3 regions of the Thioalkalivibrio sulfidiphilus HL-EbGr7 genome follow, and region 3 is predicted to be linked to each of the others. Evidence: predicted binding sites of a transcription regulator. Region 3 holds the regulator's gene; each other region holds the start of a gene.
What was found. Region 3 encodes FliA, which starts transcription of late flagellar genes. Its sites were predicted from a motif close to GCTAAAGTTNNNNNNNNNNCNGCCGATA; they were not measured.
Positions count from the first base shown of each region.

Region 1: the regulator FliA is predicted to act here: its motif matches at 2,129-2,156, upstream of TGR7_RS09925 (flagellin).
Region 2: the regulator FliA is predicted to act here: its motif matches at 2,625-2,652, upstream of TGR7_RS02880 (methyl-accepting chemotaxis protein).

Region 1 is NC_011901.1:2,099,484-2,103,853, forward strand. It holds gene TGR7_RS17155 (flagellar protein FlaG) at 146-535, opposite strand; gene TGR7_RS09925 (flagellin) at 647-2,035, opposite strand; gene TGR7_RS09930 (hypothetical protein) at 2,901-3,413, opposite strand; gene TGR7_RS09935 (nucleotidyltransferase domain-containing protein) at 3,410-3,709, opposite strand.
Region 2 is NC_011901.1:611,503-615,872, forward strand. It holds gene TGR7_RS02875 (lipid A deacylase LpxR family protein) at 1-413, opposite strand, end outside; gene TGR7_RS02880 (methyl-accepting chemotaxis protein) at 507-2,546, opposite strand; gene TGR7_RS02885 (lipid A deacylase LpxR family protein) at 2,753-3,784, opposite strand; gene TGR7_RS02890 (MBL fold metallo-hydrolase) at 3,857-4,370, shown strand, end outside.
Region 3 is NC_011901.1:1,436,282-1,440,651, forward strand. It holds gene flhF (flagellar biosynthesis GTPase FlhF) at 1-793, shown strand, start outside; gene TGR7_RS06700 (MinD/ParA family protein) at 777-1,676, shown strand; gene TGR7_RS06705 (RNA polymerase sigma factor FliA) at 1,682-2,407, shown strand; gene cheY (chemotaxis response regulator CheY) at 2,530-2,910, shown strand; gene TGR7_RS06715 (protein phosphatase CheZ) at 2,931-3,692, shown strand; gene TGR7_RS06720 (chemotaxis protein CheA) at 3,729-4,370, shown strand, end outside.

The DNA of each region.
Region 1 (4,370 bases), 660 kb from region 3:
GCGGTCGCCGCTCCTACAACAACGGCAACGGGGACCGGGGGGTGGTCCTGGGTGCCCACCTCCCGATTCCCTCTTCCCTATTCATCGAATACAACATCTGTGCCACCAGCCCGCATATTTCATCAAGGATCGCAAAATATGCGGGCTAAGCCTTCTCGGCCACCCCGAAGCTGTCCAGACCACCTTGGTCGCGCAGGTATTCCGCCAGGGCCTGCACCGACTCCGGCGGGATCTGGCGGATCACCTCCTGGCTCTCGGAGTCCAGCACGGTGATCACGGTCCTGCCGCTGAAATCATCCACCGAGAAACGCAGGTCCCGCCTCACCGACTGCATATAGTCGTTGAGCGATTCCACCACCCCGGAGAGATCCAGTTCGGGCATCTCCGGTGCCGAGGGGGCAGGCAGGTCCTTGCCGGCCGCCGCTGCCGGGGGCGGTTCGGTCTTGCCGCCCGCTGCCGCCGTATCCGGCTTCCTCACCGGGGCCGGGGCAGGCACGGAGGCCTGTGGCATGGGGTTGATGAGCATATCCTTCATGTTCATTCCCTCAACGGATTACAGGGAAAAGGGCGGGCCCGGCAAACCGGACCCACCCTTCGCGCCTTCCCTGGCGCGCCATCATCCTGTGTCGAGGCTGGGCCCGGTCGCTTACTGCAGCAGGGCCAGCACGCTCTGGGGCACCGCGTTGGCCTGGGCCAGCACCGAGATACCGGCCTGCTGCAGGATCTGGGCGCGGGTCAGCTCGGCGGTCTCTGCGGCGAAGTCCGCATCCCGGATACGGGACCGGGCAGCGGAGAGGTTCTCCACGGAGACGCCCAGGTTGGAGATGGTGGACTCGAAGCGCACCTGGACCGCACCCAGTTCGGCGCGCAGACCACTGACCTGCTGTAGGGCGAAATCCATGACCTGGATAGTCTGGTTAGCACGTTCACGGCTCAGGACGTTCTGATCAGTCAGGGCGCGATCAGTACCACCAGCAGTAATGTTAAGGTCGTCGGCACTGCCAGTGGTGGCCACAAGGATGTCCTGACCCACATTGGTGGCCAGATCAATTCCACGCATGATGGTACCGGATTCACCGGCTCCCAGGCCGCCGATGACCAGAGCGCCACCACCAGTTCGCTCAATCGTGATGTCGCCGTTGGAAGTCAGCGTCAGATCAGCACCGTCAAAGCTTGCGGTAACACCGGTCTGGTTGGACAGTGCATTGATCTTGCCAGCCAACAACTCAGCGGTATCACCACTATCGACAGCGATGTTCACCCCATTGATGTTCAGGGTACCCGCGGCATCCGCAGCCGTGATGGCAAACGTGGCTTCGGCCTGGGAGGACAGCGCAGCGGTGACACCAGTTTCCGCGGACAATGCATTGATTCGATTAACCACTTCGGTCAAAGAAGTGGCATCGGTGTTGAGGTCTGCAAGATCAATCTCAACACCCTGAATGGCCAGAGTACCTGGCGTACCGAAATCAAAGGCGCCGGTGAAATCGCCAGACAGGGCAGAGTCACCTTCAGCCACACGGGCACCGAGCTGGGAGGCTCGGGCGTCTACACCGTTAACGGTGATGGTCTGGTTCTGGTTGGCACCCACCTGGAACACCAGTTCAGACAGGCTGCCGTCCAGGATCTTCTGACCATTGAACTCAGTGGCATTCGCAACCCGGTTCACCTCCGCGATCAGCTGCTGCACCTCATTGTTCAGGGCCTGGCGGTCAGAGGAGGAGTTCGTGTCGTTAGCGGACTGTACCGCCAGCTCGCGGATACGCTGCAGGGCATCACCCACGGTGGACAGGGCGCCTTCGGCCGTCTGGGCGAAGGAGATGCCATCGTTGGCATTGCGCACAGCCTGGTTCAGACCGCGGATCTGGGTGGTGAAGCGCTCGGAGATGGCCAGACCGGCGGCATCGTCCTTGGCGCTGTTGATGCGAAGACCCGAGGACAGCCGCTGCAGGGAGGTCTGCAGGGCGCTCTGGGAGTTGGTCAGGTTGCGCTGGGCGTTGAGCGACAGCACGTTGGTATTGATGATCTGGGCCATGACAGTTCCCCTTCTTAATCAGAGAGTTGGTTCAGTCCACCGCCCTCGTTGGCGGGTGTCCGGGCGGCGAGACTGTGCCGCTTTCAGGCCATGTATCGGCGGCTCGGGGGGAAGCTTTAGGGAGATTTAGGAACAATTTTGCGTCTCAGGTGCCGTTCGTTCCGGCAATCCGGCCGCTCGTCGCCGGCGGCCTCGGGACAGAAGCAAAACCGGTCCTCTCACGGGGACACGGAGCCACGGGGAAGGCCTATTCAATATGCCTTTCTCCGCGTCCCTGCGCCTCCGCGAGAGGATCGCCTTTCGCCTTTGACCCATCGAAACCCACAGTCAAAACCATCCTCTCGCAGAGGCGCGGGGGCGCGGAGGAAAGGCAAAATCTTGATCTCTCGCAAAGGCGCGAAGACGCCAAGAAACCCTTTATTCAGGCTTTTCCTTTGCGGCTTCGCGGCTTGGCGAGAGACCTGGGCCTTGGGTTTTTCCGTCACCTGGGGCCTAAACCGGTCCTCTCACGGAGCCACGGAGGCACGGAGAAGACTTATTTGTAAAGGGTTTCCTCCGTGCCCCTGTGGCTCCGTGAGAGGATCGCCTTTCGCCTTTGATCCCGAAACCCAAAGCCAAAACCATCCTCTCGCAGAGGCGCAGAGGCGCAGAGGCGCGGAGGAAAGGCAAAATCGTGATCTCTCGCAAAGGCGCAAAGACGCCAAGAAACCCTTTATTCAGGCTTTTCCTTTGGGGCTTCGCGGCTTGGCGAAAGACCTGGGCCTTGGGTTTTTCCCTCACCTGGGGCCTAAACCAGTCCTCTCACGGGGCCACGGAGGCACGGGGAGGCCTGCTTGAGAAGGGTTTGCCCCGTCCCTGCGTCGATCTATGTCGGCAGTTTCAGTTTGCCGAGATGGCTGACGGCATCCGAGGGGAAATGTCCGAGAACGTAGTCGAGAATCCGGTTGTAGGTATCCACCAACAAGGCCACCCGTTCCCGGGCCTGTTGGAGGGCCTGGGCGAATTCAGCCGGGTCGCGCATGTATTCATGCACGAGCCGGTTGCGCAGGTTGCGGGCCTCGACCCAGTCCAACGCCGATTTGAGCAAGCCGAGCTTTTCCATGCGGTTCAGGTTATCCAGAACGGCACCTGGCGTCTCCTGCATGTGACGCATGAGCTCGGGAACGAGTTTTTCGCCCAGGGTATCCTGCATGCGTCCAAAACGGGCCACGAAGGCGTCCAGGCGTTCGGCCAGTTCGGGTTCATTGTCCAGGTTCTCGATCCAGGCCTTGTCGATCACCTGGGAGAACAGGCGCCCCGTGGTACCGATCAGGTGCCGGCCCTCCCGAGCGACCGTGTCCATGAGGAAATGCAGCCGCGGCTCGTCGGGGCGGCTCACAGGGCCACCCCTTCCCGGGCTGCTACCCCGTGAATTGGCTGACGGGGGGTCTGGGGATCGACAAGCAGGACATCGATGCGCTGGTCGCCGAGCGCCATCTGAAGCTGCGCAGCAAGACGGCTGGCCGTCGCTGCGCGGTTTACGAGCACCTGATCCACCTCGATATACAGATCGATGTCACCTCCCCGGGCCGTATCATCCACCCGTGAACCGAACAGGTGTACCCGGGCATCACGCCCCAGCGTCTCGCGCACCTTTTCACGGATGATCCGCACCTGTTGGCTGGTCAATCGCATCTGACATCTCCCGTTATTCCCGGTTGCATTTTCAACCCCACAGGTGTCCGGTGACAACTGGCCTGCGGATGCAGACTTGACGCGAAAAAGGGATCCCACGCGAGGGCGCTAAGGGAAAGCCATCAAAATGGAGTTCTCTGCAGCTTTGCGGCTTTGCGAGAGACCCAGGCCTTGGGTTTTGCCGTCACCTGGGGCCAGAACCGGTCCTCTCACGGGCCACGGAGGCACGGGGAAGGCCTATTCAATATGCCTTTCTCCGCGTCCCTGCGCCTCCGCGAGAGGATCGCCTTTCGCCTTTCGCCTTTGACCCGCCGAAACCCACAGTCAAAACCATCCTCTCGCAGAGGCGCAGAGGCGCGGAGGAAAGGCAAAATCTTGATCTCTCGCGAAGGCGCGAAGACGCCAAGAAACCCATTTTCTATATCTTTCCTTTGCGTCTTTGCGGCTTGGCGAGAGACCAGGGCCTTTGAATTTCGCGATCCCTGGGGCCAAAACCAGTCCTCTCACGGGGCCACGGAGACACGGGGAAGGCTTATTTGAACAGGGTTTCCTCCGTGCCCCTGTGGCTCCGTGAGAGGATCGCCGTTCGCCTTTGACCCGCCGTAACCCAAAGCCAAAACCATCCTCTCGCAGAGGCGCAGAGGCGCGGGGAAGGCCCATT
Region 2 (4,370 bases), 820 kb from region 3:
CGGTCCAGCCGATGGTCCGTGATGCCGTCCAGGCCAGCCGTGAAGTGCAGCCAGCCGGCATAGGGCCGGTCTTCCGGGTTCGGGGGCAGCGCGTCCTTGTCCGCTGGGGTATAGGCGTTCTGGCCCAGGGCGGTGGTGGTGCCCAGACGGGTCTCTGCGGTGAACATAGGCAGGGCATCGGCCAGCGTGCGTGCCCAGGGTGTTGCCTTGCCCGGGGCACGAATCCGGGTCACCCGCAGTCCGCCCGTGTAGTAGCGGTCGGTGCCGGCGAACCAGTCGTTTTCGATGTCGAGCACCCAGAGGTTCTGGCGTTCGGGAGGGTGTGCGGCCTGTGCCGGTGACGCCAGCCAGTACAAGGTAAGGGCCAGGCTCGCCTGGAGTAACAACAGCAGTGGCGTTGTCGTGCGTGGCATGGACGGGGGCTCGGTGCGTGAATCCTCCGTGGTGTGTCCTGAGTATGGCATGCCGGCGCCTGCCAGGGGCGCCGGCATGGATGTGGCCCGCCGTCAGGATGGGCGGTGAGAGATGGTGAAGTTGCCCGCCCGGGACTGAAGCTCGGCGGCCAGCCGGGCCAGCTCATCGCTGGCTGAGGTGGTCTGCTCGGCGCCGCTGGCGGTCTGCTCAGCGATCTCCCTGATGCTGATGATGCTGCGGTTCATCTGCTCCGTGGTGGCACTCTGCTGCTCCGCCGCCGAGGCGATCTGGGTGTTCATCTCGTTGATGGTGGCCACGGCGCGGGTGATGGCCTCCAGGGCCTCGGCCGCCTCGTTGGCCTGCTCGACACCCTGCTGGGCGCGTTCCCGGCTCGCGCCCATCGCCTTGACCGCCTCCCGGGCGCCGCTTTGCAGACGCTCGATCATCTCCTCGATCTCCTGGGTGGACTGCTGGGTGCGCGAGGCGAGTGTACGCACCTCGTCGGCGACCACGGCGAAACCCCGGCCCTGTTCCCCTGCGCGGGCCGCCTCGATGGCGGCATTCAGCGCCAGCAGATTGGTCTGCTCGGCGATGCCCTTGATGACGTCCAGCACCGCGCCGATCGTCTCACTGTCAGCAGACACGCGTCTGATGACCTCGGCGGCCTTTTCCACCTCGCTGGCGAGACCGGTGATGGCCTGGGAGGTGGATTTGACCACCTGCAGTCCGCCCTTGGCCTCGTTGTCGGTGTTGCTGGCGGCACCGGCGGCACCGGCGGCGTTGCTGGCGACCTCCTGCACCGTGGCGGTCATCTCGTTCATGGCCGTGGCCACCTGATCGGTCTCCTGGCGCTGACGGTCCACGTTGCGGGCGCTGTCCTTGGACACCGCGGCCACTTCCTCCGAGGCGGAGGCCAGCTGGCTGGTGGCGCTGACGATCTGCTGGATCAACGCCTCGAACTGCTCGGCCATGTCATTGAAGCGTTGTGCCACCTGCCCCATCTCGTCGCGGGCGTTCAGGCTCACCCGGGTGGTCAGATCGCCGCCCGCCATGCGCCGGGTGGCATCACCAATGCGCTGTACGCTGGTGTGGATGGACAGGTATAGGCCGATGAACAGATAGGCGACCAGCAACAGGACGCCGGCCACCACCACGAGTGCCAGGTTGCGGGTCGCGGTCTGGTTTCGGATGCGGGTGGTGAACAGGTTGTCGAGTACCGGCACCATGGCGTCATAGAGGCGATAGGTCTCGGTGATGGAACGGGTGCCCGCATCGAACACCTGGGGACCACTCACGGTGATGTTCTGCACATCCAGGAGTTGCTCCTGAAGCATGCGCGAAAAATCAGCCACCGCCTGGTTGTTAGCCTCGACCAGTCGGCCGAGGCTGCTGGACAGGGTCGGATTGGCGTTGAATGCCGCCTCCAGACCCGAGCGCAGATCGCGGTCGAGGCTGCGCATGTTGCTGCTCAGCACCGCTAGCCGCACACGCTGTTCTGGGCTGAGTTGTCCTGCGGCGGCGGCGCCGGAACCCAGGGCGCGGGCCTGTCCCATGGTCTCGGTGAGGCCCAGCAGGCGATTGACCAGGGCGTCACCCAGGTAATAACTGTCCAGGTCCGGGTCCAGGGTGATGTTGGAAGTGTCGGCCACGTGGCTGATCAGGGCCATGGTCATGGCAATCAGGTCCGTATGGCGCCGGACGCTTTCCGCAGGCGCGAGGTTCTCACTGGCGGACTTGATCTCGCCCCAGGCGCGCTGGATCTCGGCCAGACGGTTGCCTGTCTCAAGCTGTCCACCCAGGCGGGCATCCACCTCCGAGAGTTCCGCCAGGGCGCGGTCAACCCGGTCGCGAATCTCCTGCGCCTGGGTGCGGGCGCCGGTGTTGCCAGCCAGCACCGTGGCCATGATGCCGCGATGCTGCTGCATGAATTCGATCGGCTGGCGGACGGACTGGATGTAGCTCAGCCCCTGGCGCTCGCTGTGCAGAAATCCAATGGTGCTGTTGATGTTGCTGATGGTGAGGCTGCTCAGGAGCAGCAGGGGCAACAGCACCAGCACGAAGATCAGGGCGAACTTCACCGGGTAGCGGAAGCGATCCATCAGCCAGGTGGCGGGTTTCAGCAGGGTTTCCATGGACGAGTCCTCGAGCGGGCGAACAATTGGGTGATATGCACACTTAATATAAGGTTTATTTTGGTGCGTATGCACCTTTATCGGGCGTTCGAGGGAATTCTTGAGGCCAGAGGGGCGGATATTCGGGAAAGAAGGCGAACGGCTGGAGAGCCGACAGTGGCGGCTTCCTGGGATTTTTGTGGATGATTCGGCTTAGGAGGGGGCTTTCAGAATATCCAGGACAGGCTCAGGGCACCGAAGTCCTCGCGCTCTTCCTGGTTCCTGAATTCAGGGGTGCGGAACACGTGGGTGTAGGCCAGCCGTGCCCGGCCCAGGGCCAGGACGGCGCCCAGCTGGGCGTCGCCCACGAACACCTCCCGGTCCACGCTGGGGCTGTCGCGCCAGAGGTTGCCGTCCAGAAACGTGTTCCAGGCCACGGCCCGGGCGTCCACCCCGGCGAACAGATACCAGCCCCAACGGCTGCGGGGCACGAACAGTCCGGAGCCGGGCAGGGCGGGCTGGATGCGCGGCGGGCCGTAGTCGTGGGGCAGGTCGCGGCCGGCACGCAGGGTCAGGCCTGTGTTCACCAGGGTGAAGGGCGTGCCCAGCGTGCCGCCCCAGTGGGGGGTGAGATCGATGCGCCAGCCCTCATCCGCCGCGCGCACCCGGGAGCGCCACTGGCGCTCGTAGCTGACCATCAGGGTCAGCTCATTGCCCAGCTGGTGATCCCAGCCCTGGGGGATCGGTGAGCCCATGAATTCGTGAATGGTCTTCTGGGTCTGCTCCGCCAGGGAGGCGGGCCCCACCACCCCCAGGGTCAGTTGCAGGCGGTCCAGCCGGTCGCCGGTCTCCTCCGCCAGGCCGCCGCTCACGTACAGCCAGCCGGCGTAGGGACGGTCGTCCGGGCTGGGGTTGGCTTCCTCGATGTCCTTGGGGGTGTACATGCTCTGGCCGATGGACCAGGACGCCTTGAGCTCGCCCTGGCCCGGGAAGAAGGGGATCAGTTCTCCCACGTCCCTGAGCAGACCCGGTACGCCGGAGCCGGGCGTGATCCAGCTGGCGCGCACGCCGCTGGTGTAATAGCGGTCCTCGCCGGCGAACAGGTCGTTCTCGTATTCCAGCACCAGAATGCCCCGCTCGGGCTCTTTGGGCGGCTCGGGGATCTCCGGCAGCCAGGCGGGCAGGTCGCGGGCGGCGGCGGGCGCTACCAGGAGCAGGGCGAGCAGCAGGGTCGGGAGGGTCATCAGGAAGCGGGTCATGGGCACCTTTGCACAGCCGGAGGGTCTGTGTAGTGTACTGGACCCGCAGGTTCATGCCCGCCCGGAGGCCCCGTGAAACGTCTCGTCCTGACCATCCTGCTGTGCCTGTGTGCGCCCTTCACCGTGTTGGCCGACGGCCAGCCGACGGGAACGGCCCGCCCCGGCGACTACCCCATGGCGCCGCAACAGGTGGCCCCCGGCGTGTACGCGGTGATCACCCCGGCGCGGGATTTCCCCAACCCGGAGAACCTGGGCTGGAATGCCAACATGGCCTTTGTAGTCACCGGTGACGGCGTGCTGGTGGTGGACACGGGTTCCTCGGAGACCATGGGCGTGGCCCTGCGCGAGGCCATCCGAGGGGTCACTGAGCAGCCGGTGCGCTGGATCGTCAACACCCATGCCCACGGAGATCACTGGCTGGGCAACCATGCCTTTGCCGGGGAGTCCCCGGAGATCCTGGCCGGCAGCGAGGCCGCCGCGCGCATGCAGGCCCAGGCGGATGGCTGGATCCGCAGCTTCGACGAGATGACCGGCGGCGCCACCGGGCAGTCGCGCACCCTGTTCCCGAACCGCCTGGTCGACGCGC
Region 3 (4,370 bases):
GGCCCTGTCCCAGGAGATCGCCGAGGGCGTGCGCCAGATTCAGAGTCCGGAACAGGCCTGGCGCGAGGGGCTCTACGGCCTGGCCACGCGCATCCCGGTGGCCGGTGAGGCTTTGCTTGACGGGGAGGGTGTCATCGCCCTGGTGGGACCGAGCGGCGTGGGCAAGACCACCACCGTGGCCAAGCTCGCGGCCCGTCATGTGCAGCGTCACGGGCGCGGTTCCATCGCGCTGGTGACCACCGATGCCTATCGCATCGGCGCTTATCGTCAATTGCAGACCTTCGGTCAGATCCTCGGCGTGCCGGTCCATCTGGCGCAGACAGGGCGCCAGTTGGGCGATATCCTATTGGGGCTTGGCGACAAGCAACGGATCTTCGTGGATACCGCCGGCATGAGCCAGCGGGACCTGCGCCTGGCGGAGGAGATGGCCGGGCTGGCGGCCATTCCGCGTCTGCGCACGCTACTGGTGGTGGCCGCCAATGCCCAGCAGGCGGTACTGGAAGAAACCTTCCGCGCCTTCGGTCATTTGCCGCTCACCGGCGCCGTGCTCACCAAGGTGGACGAGGCCGCCAGTCTCGGACCGGTACTCTCCGCCCTGAGTCACGGCGATCTACCCCTGCTCTATGTGAGCGAAGGGCAGCGGGTACCGGAGGACCTGCAACCGGCACGGGTGCAGCGCCTGGTGAGTCGCGCGGTGTCCCTGGCCTCGGACCGACAGCAACGCGCCCGCGGGCTCCGCCCGTCCATGGCGCCCCGGAAAGTGAATCGACACGCCCATGCCCAGATACAGTGATCAGGTCAACGATCAGGCCGATGGTCTGCGCCGCATGAACGCGCCGCGTCCCGTGCAGGTGATCGCGGTGGCCAGCGGCAAGGGCGGCGTGGGCAAGACCAATGTCTCCGTAAACCTGTCCGTGGCGCTTGCCCAGGGTGGGCGCTCGGTGATGCTCATGGACGCGGACCTGGGGCTCGCCAACGTGGACGTGCTGCTGGGCCTGCAGCCCCGGGCCAACCTCTCCCACGTGCTCAAGGGAGACCTGGGCCTGGACGAGATCCTGGTGGATGGGCCCGCCGGCATCACCATCGTGCCCGCCGCCTCGGGCGTGGCGCGCATGGCCGGGCTGGATCCGGCCGAGCACGTCGGCATCATCCGCGCCTTCAGTGAGCTGAGCCGTCCGGTGGACGTGCTCATCGTGGATACCGCCGCTGGCCTGCATGATAGCGTGCTGAGCTTCTGCCGCGCCGTGCAGGAGGTGCTGGTGGTGGTCTGCGACGAGCCGGCCTCAATCACCGATGCCTACGCCCTGATCAAGGTGCTGAGCCGGGATCACGGCATCAGCCGCATGCGCGTGGTGGCCAACATGGTGCGTGGTCCCGACGAGGGCAGGCAGTTGTTCGCCAAGCTGGTGGCCGTGTGCGACCGGTTCCTGGACGTGACCCTGGACTACGCCGGGGCCATCCCCCACGACGAATACCTGCGCAAGGCCGTGCAGCGCCAGAAGGCGGTCACCGAGGCCTATCCGTCCAGCCCGGCGGCGCGCGCATTCAAGGAATTGGCCCGCAAGGCCGATACATGGCCCATACCCGCCGGTGGAAGCGGGCGCATCGAGTTCTTTGTTGAGCGGCTGGTGGGTTCGGGCTCTAATGACAGGGAGGCCCTGTCATTAACGGATTAGCCGCCATGTACTCGAGCGAACTCCTGGACCGCAACCGCCTGGTGGATGCGCATGTGCCGCTGGTCAAGCGCATTGCCTACCACCTGCTGGGTCGGCTGCCTTCCAGCGTGCAGGTGGACGACCTGATCCAGGCCGGTGTGGTGGGTCTGCTCGAGGCAGCGCAGCAGTACGACGCGACCCAGGGGGCCAGTTTCGAGACCTATGCGGGGATCCGCATCCGCGGCGCCATGCTCGACGAGGTGCGACGCTCCGACTGGACGCCGCGCTCGGTACATCGCAACGCGCGCCGGGTGAGCGAGGCCATGCGCCTGGTGGAGAACCGCCTGGGCCGCGAGGCGCAGCCGGCGGAGGTGGCCGCGGAACTGGGCGTGAGCCTGGACGAGTACCAGCACATGGTCAGCGATGCCGCCTCCTGCAAGGTGCTGAGCTTCGAGGACATCTTCGAGCCGGACTCCGAGGGCGAGGACCTGCTGCCCGGGGACGAGCCGAGCCCCTTCGAGGCCCTGCAGTCCGATGGTTTCAGGGCGGCGCTGGCCCGGGAGGTGGGCGCGCTGCCGGAGCGTGAGCGGCTGGTGATGTCGCTCTATTACGACGACGAACTCAACCTGCGTGAGATCGGCGAGGTGCTCGGTGTCAGCGAGTCCCGGGTCTGCCAGCTCCACGGCCAGGCCCTGGTGCGCCTGCGGGCGCGCATGAGCGACTGGACCGGTCATTCGAGCGAGCAGAAATGAATTATTGACCTGCGCGGCAGTGATGCCACGCGGGGCGTGAGATTGAATCACTTCAACCCCCGGTTCCCCCAGGGTCAGCCGGATGCAATCTGAATCAGGCGGAGGTCAGTGTGGACAAGAATATGAAGATCCTGATCGTGGACGATTTCTCCACGATGCGACGCATCATCAAGAATCTGCTGCGGGATCTCGGCTTCAACAACACCAGCGAGGCCGATGACGGTAGCACGGCCCTGCCCATGCTGCAGAACGGCAACTTCGACTTCCTGATCACCGACTGGAACATGCCCAACATGCCGGGCATCGACCTGCTCAAGGCCGTGCGCGCCGACGAAAAACTCAAGACCATGCCGGTGCTGCTGGTGACCGCCGAGGCCAAGCGCGAGCAGATCGTCGAGGCCGCCCAGGCCGGGGTCAACGGCTACATCATCAAGCCGTTCACCGCCGAAACCCTGCGCGAGAAGATCGAGAAGATCTTCGAACGCATCAACGCGGGGGGCTGAGCGACATGGACACGCCGGGCTTGGAGGAGAAGGCCGCCGAGATCAAGGCCCAGCAGCTGCAGAAGGCCCGTCAGCTGGTCAGCCACATCGAGGCCGGTGACGAGGAATCTGCCGCCCGGCTGATCGAGGAACTGGGCCGCATGCACGAGAGCCTGCTGTTCCAGGAGCTGGGTAGGCTGACCCGGGATCTGCATGAGGCCCTCAATGCATTCCGTCTGGACTCGCGTCTCTCCGAGCTGACCCAGACCGACATCCCGGACGCCAAGGAACGACTCAACTACGTGGTCAGCCTGACCGAGGATGCGGCACACCGCACCCTCAATGCCGTGGAAGCGAGCCTGCCCATGTCGGAGCAACTCTCCAGCCGGGCAGGCGATCTGGCCCGGCACTGGCAGCGTTTCCGTGCACGCGAGCTCTCCGCCGAGGAATTCAGGCAGCTGAGCGGGGAACTGGGCGAGTTCCTGGCCCGGGTGCACGACGATGCCGAGGCCATCCGCCGCAATCTGTCCGACGTGCTCATGGCCCAGGACTTCCAGGATCTGACCGGACAGGTGATCCGCCGTGTCATCAACCTGGTGCAGGACGTGGAGCAAAACCTGGTGGGCCTGGTGCGCATCTCCGGCGAGCGGCTCTCCACGCCGGATCAGAAAAAAATGCAGGACAAGCGCGCCGAGGATCAGAACAAGGGTATGGGTCCGGCGGTGCCGGGCACCGCCGGTGCCAGCGATGTGGTCAGCGGCCAGGACGACGTGGACGATCTGCTGTCCAGCCTGGGATTCTGAGCACGTTGCCAAGCGCATAACGAGAAGGGGTAGGGGATGAGTCTGGATAGCGATGACGAGATTCTGCAGGACTTTCTGGTGGAGGCCGGGGAACTGCTGGAAGGGCTCAGTGAGCAGCTGGTGGAACTGGAGCGCAACCCCACCGACCGTGACCTGCTCAATGCGGTGTTTCGCAGCTTCCACACCATCAAGGGCGGCGCGGGATTCCTCAATCTCACCCACCTGGTGGCGGTGTGCCACCGGGCCGAAGACGTGTTCAACGTGCTGCGCCAGGGCCAGCGCCAGGTGGATGGCGCGCTCATGGACGCCGTGCTGCAGGTGCTGGACGTGGTCAACCGCATGTTCGGCGAGATCCGCGGCGGCGTCGAGCCGGGGCCCGCGGATCCCGAGCTGCTGACGCGGCTGGAATCCATGACCGGGCCCGCGGACGCCGCGCCTGCGCCGTCTCCCGTCGCCGAGGCGCCTCCGCCCGCCCCCGAGCCTGCCCCGCCTGTGTCTGCCAGCCCTGCCGTGCCGGCCGGCGATGGCGACATCACCGACGAGGAATTCGAGGCCCTCCTGGATGCCATGCAGTCCGGTGGCAGCGCGCCCGCGCTGGCCGCAGCACCGGCCGCTTCGCACAAGAGCGACGAGATCACTGAGGACGAATTCGAGAGCCTGCTGGACGAACTGCACGGC